Regions from separate parts of the Streptomyces sp. NPDC001920 genome, predicted to be linked through region 1. Evidence: riboswitches for the same ligand, from Rfam matches in the RefSeq annotation. Region 1 holds a riboswitch; the other holds the start of a gene.

Region 1 (7,152 bases):
GGTGTCGATGGCGCTGACCGCGCTGGCCGTACTGGTCTGGCGGATGACGGAGCCGCCCGAGGGCTACCTCAAGGACGTCACCGCGGGCGTCTTCGCAGCGTTCTACGTACCGTTCCTGGCCACGTTCGTCGCGATGATGCTCACCGCTGAGGACGGGGCCTTCCGGGTCCTGACGTTCCTGCTCCTGACGGTCGTCAGCGACACCGGCGCGTACGCCGTCGGCTGGCGCTTCGGCAAGCACAAGCTGGCCCCGCGTATCAGCCCGGGCAAGACCCGCGAGGGCCTGCTCGGCGCGGTGAGCTTCGCGATGGTGGCGGGCGCGCTGTGCATGGAGTTCCTGATCGACGACGGAGCCTGGTGGCAGGGTCTGCTGCTGGGCCTCGCGGTGGCGGCCAGCGCCACGCTCGGAGATCTCGGCGAGTCCATGATCAAACGGGACCTGGGCATCAAGGACATGGGCACCTTGCTGCCGGGCCACGGTGGAATCATGGACCGACTGGACTCGCTGCTGCCCACGGCACCCGTGGTGTGGCTGCTGATGGTGATCTTCGTGGGGTCGGGCTGACGAAGCCGTGACCGGAAGCCCTCGCTCTTGAGCGGGGGCTTTCTGCCGTGGTGCCCCCGGCCTCGCGGTGGGACGATGCGGGTGTACGTCATCGAAGGCACCCGAAGGGGGTCGTCATGACCGCCATCCGAGAAGTCATCGACGTCGACTGCACGCCGGCTGAGCTCTACGCGTATGTCACCGACCCGTCCCACCTGCCGGAATGGCAGCTGAGCGCGGTCTCAGCGGAGCGGCTCGACGAGGGGCCCGTCCACACCGGCTCACAGGTCCGGGTCACCCGCCGCATCGGAAGCCGCCAGATTCCGATGACCATGGAGTTCGACGAACTCGACCCACCGCACAGCTGGGATATGCACGGGGTCGACGGTCCCATCCGGCCCCGGACCCACGGCGAGATCGAACCGCTCGACGGCGGGCGCCGGTCCCGGCTGACGATAGACATCGATTTCGAGGGACACGGCCTGGGCAAGGCTCTGGTGCCCCTCGTCGTCCGCCCACAGGTCCGCAAGGAACTGCCCCGCGACGAGCGACTGCTCAAGGACAGGCTGGAGGGCACGGGCGGCTGAGGGCGGACGAGCAGGACCGGGTCACCTACGGCGGGCGTCACCCCTGGCCGCCGCCTCGTCCTCGAAGAAGGCGACGGGCAGGTCGGCACCCGGTCCAGGCCGTCGGCCGTCACCGGTTCCCAGACGGCCCCCGTGCGACCGCCGCTGCCGCTCTCAGCTGCGACGACAGCCGTCGAAAGCCAGGGCCGCAGGTCACCTGATTGGATCTGCGACACTGGTACAGCCATGCCTAAGCCCGGAGAACTCACTTTCGTCGCCCCGCGCGGAGCCAAGAAGCCGCCGCGGCATCTTGCCGATCTCACGCCCGGAGAGCGCAAGGACGCCGTTGCCGCGATCGGCGAGAAGCCGTTTCGTGCCAAGCAGCTCTCGCAGCACTACTTCGCGCGGTACGCGCACGAACCGGAGCAGTGGACCGACATCCCCGCCGGTTCGCGCGACAAGCTGCGCGAGGAGCTGTTCCCCGAGCTGATGACCGTCGTACGGCATCTGTCGACCGACCAGGGCGACACGCGCAAGACGCTGTGGCGGCTGTTCGACGGGACGCTCGTCGAGTCGGTGCTGATGCGGTACCCGGACCGGGTCACGATGTGCATCAGCTCGCAGGCGGGGTGCGGGATGAACTGCCCGTTCTGCGCGACCGGGCAGGCGGGGCTGGACCGGAATCTGTCCACCGCCGAGATCGTCCACCAGATCGTGGACGGGATGCGGGCGCTGCGGGACGGAGAGGTGCCGGGCGGGCCCGCGAGGCTGTCCAACATCGTCTTCATGGGGATGGGCGAGCCGCTCGCCAACTACAACCGGGTCGTGGGGGCAATCCGGCGGCTGACCGATCCCGAGCCCGACGGGCTGGGGCTGTCCCAGCGCGGGATCACCGTCTCGACGGTCGGGCTCGTCCCGGCCATCCACCGGTTCGCCGACGAGGGCTTCAAGTGCCGGCTCGCCATCTCGCTGCACGCCCCCGACGACGAGCTGCGCGACACCCTCGTCCCCGTGAACACGCGGTGGAAGGTGCGGGAGGTCCTCGACGCCGGGTTCGAGTACGTCGCGAAGAGCGGACGGCGGCTGTCCATCGAGTACGCCCTCATCCGGGACATCAACGACCAGGCCTGGCGCGGTGACCGGCTCGGGCGGCTGCTCAAGGGCAAGCCCGTGCATGTGAACCTGATTCCGCTGAACCCGACTCCGGGCTCGAAGTGGACCGCCTCCCGGCCCGAGGACGAGAAGGCGTTCGTCGAAGCCATCGCCGCGCATGGTGTGCCGGTGACGATTCGGGACACCCGTGGTCAGGAGATCGACGGGGCGTGCGGGCAGCTCGCCGCGACCGAGCGGTAGTCTGACCGCCGTAAGAACATCTGCATATTCCGACAGGGGAGCGCCACAGCGCTGAGAGTGCGGCACCGGCCGCAGACCCTCCGAACCTGGCCCAGGTCATTCTGGGTAGGGAGATCGGTCACCACTCAAGCTGTTGCGCCCTGCCCGGAGCCCTGGGGTTTCCGGGCAGGGCCGCGTCTCTTCCTGGTCACTCCAGGAGGAATCAGTGAGCATCACCAAGTACAAGGCCACGGCCTCGCTCGCCGGTCTCGGTCTTCTCGCGCTGCCCGCGCTGGCCGCGTGCGGATCGTCCGACGGCGACGGCGCGGGCGCCAGCGGCGGTGGTTCCAAGACCGTCACGCTGGTCAGCCACAACTCGTGGGCCGTGTCCAAGGACGTCCTCGCCGCCTTCGAGAAGAAGTCCGGCTACAAGGTCAAGGTCCTGGAGGACGGCGACGCCGGGCAGGCCGTCAACAAGGCGATCCTGACCAAGGACAACCCGCAGGGCGACGTCCTCTTCGGCGTCGACAACACCCTGCTCTCCCGCGCGCTCGACAACGGGCTTTTCCAGTCGTACGAGGCCAAGGGCTCCGACCAGGTCCTGCCCGAGTACCGGGTCGACCAGGACAAGCACCGGGTGACGCCCGTGGACACCGGCGACATCTGCGTCAACTACGACAAGGCGTACTTCAGCGAGCACAAGCTGACCCCGCCATCCTCCTTCGACGACCTGGTCAAGCCCGAGTACCGGAACCTCCTCGTCACCGAGAACGCCTCCACCTCCTCGCCGGGCCTGGGCTTCCTGCTCGGCACCGCCGCCAGGTACGGCGACGACGGCTGGCAGGACTACTGGAAAAAGCTGAAGGTCAACGGCGTCAAGGTCGTCGACGGCTGGGAGCAGGCCTACAACGAGGAGTTCTCCGGCTCCGCGGGCGGCAAGAAGGCCAAGGCCGACCGGCCGCTCGTCGTGTCGTACGCCTCCTCACCGCCCGCCGAGGTGATCTACGCCGACCCCAAGCCGACCACCGCGCCCACGGGCGTCGCGACCGGCACCTGCTTCCGCCAGGTCGAGTACGCGGGCCTGCTGAGCAACGCCCGGAACGCCGAGGGCGGCAAGGCGCTCCTCGACTTCCTGCTGAGCAGGACGTTCCAGGAGGACATGCCGCTCAACATGTTCGTCTACCCGGTGCGCGAGGGCGCCCAGGTGCCGCCGGAGTTCACTAAGTACGGCCCGCAGGCGGAGGACCCCGAGACGATGGCCCCGGCGAAGATCGCCGACAACCGTGACGACTGGGTCAAGTCGTGGACCTCGCTCGTACTGAAGTAGCGGTCTGGCGCAAGAGGGCCACGCGGAGCGCGGCGGTGCGGCTCGGCCTCGTCGCCGTGCCCGTCGCGTTCTTCGCGGTCTTCTTCGCCTATCCCGTCGCCGCCATCGTCGCGCGCGGTCTGAAGGTCGACGGGGCATGGCAGTTCGGGCGGCTGGCGGACGTGCTCGGGCAGTCCGACATCCGGCACGTCCTGTGGTTCACCACCTGGCAGGCCCTCGCCTCCACCGCGCTGACCCTGCTGATCGCGTTGCCGGGCGCGTACGTCTTCGCACGCTTCGACTTCCCCGGCAAGCAGATCCTGCGGGCCCTGGTGACCGTCCCCTTCGTGCTGCCGACGGTCGTCGTCGGCACGGCGTTCCTCGCGCTGGTCGGCCGCGGCGGACTCCTCGACGAGCTGTGGGGCGTACGGCTGGACACCAGCGTGTGGGCGATCCTCCTGGCGCATGTCTTCTTCAACTATGCCGTCGTCGTCAGGACCGTCGGCGGGCTCTGGTCCCAGCTCGACCCGCGCCAGGAGGAAGCCGCGCGGATGCTCGGAGCGTCACGCCTCACCGCCTGGCGGACCGTGACCCTCCCTGCGCTGGCGCCCGCCGTGGCCGCTGCCGCGCTCATGGTCTTCCTGTTCACCTTCACCTCCTTCGGCGTGGTGCAGATCCTCGGCGGACCCACCTTCTCCACCCTCGAAGTGGAGATCTACCGGCAGACCTCCGAGATCTTCGACCTGTCCACGGCCGCCGTCCTGACGATGATCCAGTTCCTGGCGGTGGGCGCAATCCTCGCCGTGCACGCCTGGACGGTACGGCGGCGGGAGAGCGCCTTGCGTCTGGTGGACGCGTCCGTGACAGCGCGCAGGCCACGGGGTGCGGGGCAGTGGGCGCTGCTCGCCGGTGTCCTGGCCGTCGTCGCGGTACTGGTGCTGCTGCCGCTCGCCGTCCTGGTCCAGCGGTCGCTGGACGCCCCCGACTTCGGCTACTACCGGGCGCTGACCGACGCCGACGGCGGGGTCTTCCTCGTCGCGCCGATCGAGGCGATCGGCAACTCGCTGCAGTACGCGGTCGTCGCCACGCTCATCGCCGTGCTGATCGGCGCTCTGGCCGCCGCCGCGCTGACCCGGCGGGACGCGGGCCGGTTCGTGCGGGGCTTCGACGCGCTGCTGATGCTGCCGCTCGGGGTGTCCGCGGTGACGGTCGGGTTCGGGTTCCTGATCGCCCTGGACGAGCCGCCGTTCGATCTGCGCGGTACGTGGATCCTGGTGCCGCTGGCCCAGGCGCTGGTCGGCGTGCCCTTCGTAGTACGGACCATGCTGCCCGTGCTGCGGGCCGTGGACCAGCGGTTGCGGGAGGCGGCCGCGGTGCTCGGGGCCTCGCCCTGGCGGGTCTGGCGGGAGATCGACCTGCCGATGGTACGGCGGGCGTTGCTGATCGCGGCCGGGTTCGCCTTCGCGGTGTCGCTGGGGGAGTTCGGCGCGACCGTCTTCATCGCCCGGCCCGACAACCCGACGCTGCCGGTCGCCGTGGCACGGCTGCTGGGGCGGGCCGGTGAGCTCAACTACGGCCAGGCGATGGCCCTTTCGACGGTGCTGATGGTGGTGTGCGCGGTGGCCCTGCTGGTGCTGGAGCGGCTGCGGACCGACCGGACCGGGGAGTTCTAGATGCTGCTGAGCCTGCAAGGTGCGACGGTCCGCTTCGGTGGGCGGGCGGTGCTCGACGCCGTCGACCTGGACGTCGCCGAGCACGAGATCGTGTGCGTGCTCGGGCCCAGCGGCAGCGGCAAGTCGACGCTGCTGCGGACGGTGGCGGGGCTCCAGCCCCTCGACGCCGGGCGGGTGTCGCTCGACGGGCGGGACCAGGCCGGGGTGCCCGCGCACAAGCGGGGCGTGGGGCTGATGTTCCAGGACCATCAGCTGTTCCCGCAGCGGGACGTCGGCGGCAACGTGGCCTTCGGGGCGCGGATGCACGGCGCCTCCAGGGGGGAACAGGACGAGCGTGTACGGGAGTTGCTGGACCTGGTCGGGCTGCCGGGTGCCGCCCGCCGAGCCGTCGCCTCGCTCTCCGGCGGGGAGCAGCAGCGGGTGGCGCTGGCGCGTGCGCTCGCGCCCCGGCCGCGGCTGCTGATGCTGGACGAGCCGCTGGGCCAGCTCGACCGCTCGCTGCGGGAGCGTCTGGTCGTCGAACTGCGTGAGTTGTTCGGCCGGTTGGGGACCACCGTGCTGGCGGTGACCCACGACCAGGGGGAGGCCTTCGCGCTCGCCGACCGGGTCGTGGTGATGAGGGACGGGCGGATCGCTCAGAGCGGGACGCCACTTGAGGTGTGGCAGCGGCCGGTGGACGAGTTCGTGGCCCGCTTCCTCGGCTTCGACAACGTGATCGCGGGCACGGTGCTCGGTGAGGCCGCGGACACGGCCTGGGGCAAGCTGCCGGTCGGCGCGGGCACCGCCCAGGGGCCGCGGACCCTGCTCGTACGGCCGGCCGGAGTGCGGCTCGTGACCGCCGACGAGGGCCTGCGCTGCACGGTCACCGCGCGGACGTTCAAGGGCACACATGTCGCCCTGCACCTCCAGCCGGAGGACGCGCCACGGCTGGAAGCGGCCTGTGCGCTGCGGGAGGCCCCGGCGGTCGGGGACACGGTCGGCGTGGAGTTCGACGCGGCGGAAACTGTCGTGCTCGGCTGATCGGCTCGCGCATAGGGTCGGCGCATGACGTCTCTCCCGCATGATCGCTACTGCGATGAAATAGCCCACCAGGTCGCACTGTTGAGGGCCGTGGTGACCTCCGGCGCCGATCTGTCGACCACTGTGCCGACCTGCCCCGACTGGTCGCTGGAGCAGCTCGTACGGCACACCGGCGGGGCCCTGCGCTGGGCGGAACTGATGGTGCGTACGCGGGCCGAGGAGGAGATCGACGAGGAGCGGGTCCCCGGGGCGGGCGGCCCCGAGGGCGAGGGGGACGCCGCCGCGCTGGACGACTGGCTCGCGGAGAGCGGCGAGATGATCGTCGGCACGCTGCGGGAGGCCGGGCCGGACGCCGGGGTGTGGGGGTGGGCGGGGGCCCACGACGCCGGGTTCTGGGCCCGTCGTATGACGCACGAGCTCACCGTCCACCGCGCGGACGCGACGCTCGCCGCCGGACTGCCCTACGAGGTCGCGCCGGAGGTGGCCGCCGACGCGGTCGACGAGTGGCTCCAGATCGTCGAGTGGGCCCAGCGGACGATCCCGGACGACCCGGCACGGGAGTTGCACCGCCCCGGGAGCAGCATCCATCTGCACGCCACCGACGCCGGCGCCGTGCACGGCGAGTGGTTCATCGACCTGTCCGGCGAGGTCGTCGCCTGGCGGCGCGGCCACGAGAAGGCGACCGTCGCCCTGCGCGGCCCCCTCACCGCC
Region 2 (7,152 bases), on a different contig from region 1:
GCGGGGACGTGCAGCGCGCGGTTCTCGCCACGGCGTACGGCGATGAGCTGGCCCTCCTTGACCAGCTGCCGGACGCGTGTCACCTCGACGCCGAGTTGTTCGGCGATGTCGGGGAGGGTGAGCCAGGCGGGCACGAGAGCATCGATCTTTGCGTCAATCTCGGTCACGGGAACAAGCCTGCCATCTGCCACTGACAGTCGGAAGCCAGGCCGGTCCACCCGGGCGGAGCCGTCGGTCCCGACGCGCTATGCCACCGCCGCCTTCATCGGCCGTGTCGCGTCCGCCAGCAGCTGCGGGTTCATCCGGGTGCCCGCCTCGATCAGCCGCCGGCCCTGGGCGAGATCCCTCGGTCGGCCCACGGCCAGCAGGGCGACCAGGCGGTCGTCCCGCAGCCAGCAGACCGACCAGGCCGGGCCCGACGGTTCGCCGCGCCACAGCGTCGTGTCGGCGGCGGGATGGTGGCCGGCGTACTGGACGAAGCGGCCGAACTGCTCGGACCAGAAGTACGGCACGGGGTCGTAGACGGCGGGCGGCTCACCCGTGGCCTCGCCGAGGATGTTCGCGGCGACCGTGCGCGGGCCCTGCAGGGCGTTGTCCCAGTGGTGGACCAGGAGGCGCTCGCCGTACCTGCCCGAAGGGAACGAGGCGCAGTCACCGACGGCGTACACGTCCGGCACGGAGGTGCGCAGGTGGGAGTCGGCGACGACCTCGCCCTGCGCGCCGAGCTCGATGCCCGAACCGGCCAGCCAGGCCGTGGCGGGCCGCGCCCCGATGCCCACCACCACGGCGCCCGCGGGGATCCGCGAGCCGTCGTCGAGGACGACCGCGCCGGGCTCGACGCGCTCCACGCGCGCGTGCGTCCGCAGCACCGCCCCGCTGTCCGCGTACCAGGAGGTCATCGGCGCCGCCACGTCCGCGGGCAGGGCACCCGCGAGCGGTCGGTCGGCGGCCTCCACGACGGTCACCGCGCAGCCCGCCTCACGCGCGGCCGTGGCGAACTCCGCACCGATCCAGCCCGCCCCGACGACGACGATGTCGTGCTGCCGGGCGAGCACCGGCCGCAGCCGTTCGGCGTCGTCCAGGGTGCGCAGCAGATGCACACCCGGAACGCCTTCCGCACCCGGCAGCCGGATGGGTTCGGCGCCGGTGGCGAGCACCAGGACGTCGTACGGGACGGCCCCGGCCTCGGTGTCCAGCTCGTGGTCGGCGGTGCGCACGCCCAGCACCTCGCGCCCCAGCCGCAGTTCGATGTCGAGGGCGTCGAAGTCGACGTCGAAGGCGGAGCCCTCGGCTTTGCCGAGCAGGACGGCCTTGGACAGCGGAGGCCGGTCGTACGGCTGGTGGGGTTCGGCGCCGATCAGGGTGATGGTGCCGGTGAATCCCTGTTCGCGCAGGGCGACCGCGGTCTGCACCCCGGCCATGCCCGCGCCCGCGACGACCACGCGTCGCGCCTGTGACGTGCCCTGTTGCTGCGTCTGCTCGCTCACCTGATCACCATAGACAACTGACAATTCGTCAGTCAGGGGGCGTGCTCAGTGACCTGCTCCACAACACTCGTGCCCCGACCCGCCTGCGACTCCCACTCCCAGCTCTCCGCCAGGCGCACCCGCCCGTCGGGCAGGTCGGTCACCGTCGACACGCAGTGGCCCGACGACGTCGTCCCGTCCTGCTTGAGCTGGACGTACCGGAAGTCCAGCCGGTCGCCTGCCCTGGTGCCGACCAGGTACCCGCGTACGACGTCGCCGCCCGCGTACTCCGCCCAGATCTCACCGTCCTCCTCGTGGTACGTGAACCGGGTGCGGGTCCCCACCTGACCTGGGGCTTGGTCGGCCACGGGGGCGAGGACGAGTCCGTCGAGCGAGCGGGCCACGGGCACGGGCTCCCTTACTGAGGTCTGCGGCGTCGGGCTAGGGTGGCCAACGTAGAGCACTCGCGGGAGCCCGGACGCACCGGGCTGAGAGGGAGGCTGGCGGCCTCCGACCGTACGAACCTGATCCGGGTCATGCCGGCGAAGGGAGGGGCTGGACGCCCATGTCGCGTACGCGAACGTCAGACGTCCTTGTCATCGGGGGCGGAATCATCGGGCTGGTCACGGCGTGGCGGGCCGCGGGGCGCGGGTTCACGACGGCCGTCGTGGACCCCGAGCCGGGCGGCGGCGCCGCCCAGGTGGCGGCCGGAATGCTGGCCGCCGTCACGGAACTGCACTACGGCGAGCAGACGCTGCTGGGTCTGAACCTGGCCTCGGCCCGCCGGTACCCGGACTTCGTCGCCGAGCTCACCGAGCTCACCGGCCATGACCTCGGCTACCGGCGCTGCGGCACGCTCGCCGTCGCGCTGGACTCCGACGACCGGGCCCACCTGCGGGAACTGCACGCCCTGCAGCGCCGCTCGGGGCTGGAATCCGAGTGGTTGTCGGGGCGTGAGTGCCGGCGCCTGGAGCCGATGCTCGCGCCGGGGGTGCGCGGCGGGCTGCGGGTGGACGGCGACCACCAGATCGATCCGCGGCGGCTGGCCGGGGCGCTGGTGGCGGCGTGCGAGCGGGCCGGTGTGGTCTTCCACCGGGCCTGGGCCGAGCGCTTCGACGTCGTACGGGATCGGGCCGCCGGCGTGACCACGGCGGACGGCACCGAGTTGCGCGCCGGCCAGGTGGTCCTCGCCGCCGGCAGTCGCAGCGGGCGGCTGCCCGGGGTCCCGGACGACGTACTGCCGCCGGTGCGCCCCGTGAAGGGCCAGGTGCTGCGGCTGACCGTGCCGAAGCGGTACGCGCCGTTCCTGAGCCGGACCGTTCGGGCCGTGGTGCGCGGCAGCCAGGTGTACCTCGTGCCGCGCGCGAGCGGGGAGCTGGTCGTCGGGGCGACGAGCGAGGAACTGGGCTGGGACACGACGGTGACCGCGGGCGGGGTCTACGAGCTGCTGCGCGACGCCCACGAGTTGGTGCCGGGCATCACGGAGCTGGCGCTCACCGAGACGCGGGCCGGGCTGCGCCCCGGCTCGCCCGACAACGCGCCGCTGCTCGGCCCGACCGAGCTGGCGGGGCTGCTGCTGGCCACCGGCCACTACCGCAACGGCGTGCTGCTCACACCGGTCACCGGCGACGCCATGGCGCACGTCCTGGCCACCGGTGAACTCCCCGAGGAGGCCCGGGCGTTCACGCCCAGGCGCTTCAGTCCCGCCGCACTCACGGAGCAGCCCGCATGAACACCCCGGTCAAGTCGGTCACCATCTCGGTCAACGGCGAGCGTCGGCAGATCGAGTCGGGCACGGCTCTCGACACGCTCGTGAAGTCCCTCACCGCGGCGCCCTCCGGAGTGGCCGCCGCCCTCAACGAAACCGTCGTCCCGCGCGCGCAGTGGCCGTCGACCCCCCTCGCCGAAGGGGACCGCGTCGAGGTCCTCACCGCCGTCCAAGGAGGCTGACCATGGCCGACGATCCCTTTGTCATCGGCGACTCGTCCTTCACCTCCCGCCTGATCATGGGCACCGGAGGGGCGCCCAGCCTGGAGGTGCTGGAACGGGCACTGGTGGCGTCCGGGACGGAGCTGACCACGGTCGCGATGCGGCGGGTGGACCCGTCGGTGCACGGCTCCGTTCTGTCCGTCCTGGACAGGCTCGGCATCCGGGTGCTGCCGAACACAGCGGGGTGCTTCACGGCGGGTGAGGCCGTGCTGACGGCCCGCCTCGCGCGCGAGGCGCTCGGTACGGATCTGGTCAAGCTGGAGGTCATCGCCGACGAGCGGACCCTGCTGCCGGATCCGATCGAGCTGCTGGACGCGGCGGAGACGCTGGTGGACGACGGGTTCACCGTGCTGCCGTACACCAATGACGACCCCGTGCTGGCCCGGAAGCTGGAGGACGTCGGCTGTGCGGCGATCATGCCGCTGGGGTCGCCGATCGGCTCCGGGCTCGGCATCCGCAATCCGCACAACTTCCAGCTGATCGTGGAGCACGCGCGCGTGCCCGTGATTCTGGACGCGGGTGCCGGTACGGCGTCGGACGCGGCGCTCGCGATGGAACTGGGGTGCGCGGGCGTGATGCTCGCCTCGGCGGTGACGCGGGCCCAGGAGCCGGTGCTGATGGCCGACGCGATGAGGCATGCGGTGGAGGCGGGGCGTCTGGCCCGCCTGGCCGGGCGTATTCCGCGCCGTCACTTCGCGGAGGCGTCGTCGCCGGTGGAGGGCATGGCACGGCTGGACCCGGAGCGACCCGCGTTCTGAACGCACGTTCGACGCAAGCCTTTCGCTCGTGAGGTGTGCGTCACAGGTCGGCTGCAGTCCCGCCCCGATCACGGTCGGGGCGGGAGGTGTGTCGGTGTCGGCTCGTAGACTCACCCGCGTGGATACGACCCTTCAGGACCCTCTGGTCGGGCAGGTGCTCGACGGCCGGTATCGCGTGGACGCGCGGATCGCGGTCGGCGGGATGGCCACGGTCTACCGGGCCGTGGACACCCGCCTGGACCGCGTGCTCGCGCTCAAGGTGATGCACCCCGCGCTGGCCGTCGACGGGGTGTTCGTCGACCGGTTCATCCGCGAGGCGAAGTCCGTCGCCCGGCTCGCGCACCCCAACGTCGTCCAGGTCTTCGACCAGGGCACCGACGGGTCGTACGTCTATCTCGCCATGGAGTACGTCGCGGGCTGCACCCTGCGCGACGTGCTGCGCGAGCGCGGGGCGCTCCAGCCCCGGGCGGCCCTCGACATCCTGGAGCCGGTGCTGGCCGCGCTCGGGGCCGCGCACCGCGCCGGGTTCGTGCACCGGGACATGAAGCCGGAGAACGTCCTGATAGGGGATGACGGCCGGGTCAAGGTCGCCGACTTCGGACTCGTACGGTCCGTGGACACGGTCACCAGCACCACCGGTGCCGTGCTCGGCACCGTCTCCTATCTCGCACCCGAGCAGATCGAGCAGCCCGGAGCGGCCGACGCCCGGGTCGACGTGTACGCGTGCGGTGTCGTCCTGTACGAGATGCTCACCGGCGACAAGCCGCACGACGGGGATTCCCCCGCCGTGGTGCTCTACAAGCACCTCCACGAGGACGTCCCGCCGCCCTCGGCCGTGGTGCCGGGGCTGGCGTACGAGCTCGACGAGCTGGTCGCCTCGGCGACCGCGCGCAACCTGGACATCCGCCCGTACGACGCCGTGGCACTGCTCGCGCAGGCCCGGGAGGCACGCGCCGCGCTGACCGCGGAGCAGCTGGACGCCGTGCCCCCGCAGGCGCTCACGGCCGAGCGCAGCAACGCCGACGACCGCACGAGCGTGATCCCGCGCGCACTGTCGATCCAGCGGCCGCTGCCCGTGAACGAGGACGAGCCGGACGCCCAGGCCGTCTTCAACAGGACCAGCCGGCTGGAGACGCCCCCGCCCCCGCCGCCGGCACCCCACCGCTCGCGGACCTCGCGCCGGCCCCGCGGCCCGCTGGTCGTCGTGGCCGCCGTCCTGCTGGCACTCGGCCTCGGCATCGGCGTCTGGTACATCAACTCCGGGCAGTTCACCGAGGTGCCGCCGCTGCTGTCCAAGACCGAGGCGCAGGCACGGGACCGGCTGGAGGAGGCCGGGCTCGACGTGGGCAAGGTGGAGCGCGCCCACAGCAACACCTTCCGGCGCGGCACCGTCATCACCACGGAACCGAAGCCGGGCGCCCGCATCCGGCACAACGACGCCGTGAAGCTGATCGTCTCGCTGGGCCCGGAGACCGTGAAGGTGCCGGACCTCCAGGGTTACAAGCTGGACAAGGCGCGGGCGGTGCTGAAGGACAGCGGCCTCGAACCGGGCATGAGGACCGAGAGGTTCGACGAGGACGTCCCCAGGGGCTTCGTGATCTCCTCCGATCCGGGTGACGGCACCAAGGTCCGCTCCGGCTCCGCGGTCGCGCTGACCGTCAGCAAGGGCAGCCCCGTGGACGTCCCGGACGTCACCGGCGAGAGCCTGGCCGACGCCAAGGCCGACCTGGAGGGGGCCGGCCTGAAGGTGAAGGTGGCCGCCGCGCGGGTCAACTCCGAGTTCGACGCCGGCCAGGTCGCCCGCCAGTCGCCGACGGAGGGCAGGCAGGCCGCCGAGGGCGACACGGTGACGCTGACGCTGTCCAAGGGCCCGGAGATGATCGAGGTCCCGGACGTGGTCGGCGACAGCGTCGACGACGCCAAGGCCGAGCTGGAGGCCGCCGGTTTCGCGGTCGACGAGGACCGCGGTCTGCTGGGGCTGTTCGGGGACACCGTGAAGCGGCAGTCCGTGGAGGGCGGCCAGAGGGCCCCCAAGGGCTCGACCATCACGATCACCATCCGCTGAGCAGGGCCGTCGCGACCACCGGTGACGGGGCGGGCATGGCCTCGTGACACCCTGAACGGGTGAGAAGTCAGCAGTCCGGCCCCGCCCTCGCGGGCCCCTCCCGCAACCCCGTCGGAGGCCATGTCCCCGTGGCCGGCGGCCTCAGCTCCGTGGGGCTCGGCTACGCCCACGACCTCAAGGCCGAAGCGGTCCAGGTCTTCGTCGCCAATCCGCGGGGGTGGGCAACGCCCGTCGGCAATCCACGGCAGGACGAGGAGTTCCGCGCGGGGTGCGAGGCCGAGTCCATCCCGGCGTACGTCCATGCGCCGTACCTGATCAACTTCGGCTCGCACACCGAGGCCACCGTCGAGAAGTCGGTGGAGTCGCTGCGGCATTCCCTGCGCCGCGGCCGGCAGATCGGCGCGCTGGGCGTGGTCGTGCACACGGGCAGCGCGACCGGCGGACGGGAGCGGTCGGTGGCGCTGAAGCAGGTACGGGAGTCCCTGCTCCCGCTGCTCGACGAGCTGACCCATGACGACGACCCGTACCTGTTGCTGGAGTCCACCGCGGGACAGGGCTCCTCGCTGTGCTCGCGGACCTGGGACTTCGGGCCGTACTTCGAGGCACTGGACGCCCATCCGAAGCTGGGGGTGTGCCTGGACACCTGCCACGTCTTCGCCGCCGGCCACGACCTGACCGGCCCGTCCGGTATGCACCAGACGCTCGACCTGCTGGTGGACACCGTCGGCGAGGGCCGGCTGAAGCTGATCCACGCCAACGACTCCAAGGACGTCGTGGGCGCCCACAAGGACCGCCACGAGAACATCGGCGCAGGTCACATCGGTGAGGACCCGTTCCGCGCGCTGATGACCCACCCGGCGACCGAGGGCGTACC

Evidence for each region. A riboswitch is a leader RNA that binds a small molecule or an ion and turns the genes downstream of it on or off. The one in region 1 is predicted to bind thiamine pyrophosphate.
Region 2: another riboswitch for thiamine pyrophosphate. It lies ahead of thiO (glycine oxidase ThiO); the one in region 1 lies ahead of ACWCPI_RS22870 (thiamine ABC transporter substrate-binding protein).

Annotation. Positions count from the first base shown of each region.
Region 1 is NZ_JBSFEP010000013.1:65,565-72,716, reverse strand. Features, by position in the region: gene ACWCPI_RS22885 (phosphatidate cytidylyltransferase) at 1-565, shown strand, start outside; gene ACWCPI_RS22880 (SRPBCC family protein) at 682-1,131, shown strand; gene rlmN (23S rRNA (adenine(2503)-C(2))-methyltransferase RlmN) at 1,357-2,463, shown strand; TPP riboswitch at 2,488-2,593, shown strand; gene ACWCPI_RS22870 (thiamine ABC transporter substrate-binding protein) at 2,669-3,769, shown strand; gene ACWCPI_RS22865 (ABC transporter permease) at 3,745-5,421, shown strand; gene ACWCPI_RS22860 (ABC transporter ATP-binding protein) at 5,422-6,441, shown strand; gene ACWCPI_RS22855 (maleylpyruvate isomerase family mycothiol-dependent enzyme) at 6,466-7,152, shown strand, end outside.
Region 2 is NZ_JBSFEP010000002.1:311,019-318,170, forward strand. Features, by position in the region: gene ACWCPI_RS03965 (Rv2175c family DNA-binding protein) at 1-167, opposite strand, end outside; gene ACWCPI_RS03970 (NAD(P)/FAD-dependent oxidoreductase) at 246-1,487, opposite strand; gene ACWCPI_RS03975 (hypothetical protein) at 1,520-1,870, opposite strand; TPP riboswitch at 1,923-2,034, shown strand; gene thiO (glycine oxidase ThiO) at 2,032-3,198, shown strand; gene thiS (sulfur carrier protein ThiS) at 3,195-3,416, shown strand; gene ACWCPI_RS03990 (thiazole synthase) at 3,419-4,213, shown strand; gene pknB (Stk1 family PASTA domain-containing Ser/Thr kinase) at 4,332-6,278, shown strand; gene ACWCPI_RS04000 (deoxyribonuclease IV) at 6,338-7,152, shown strand, end outside.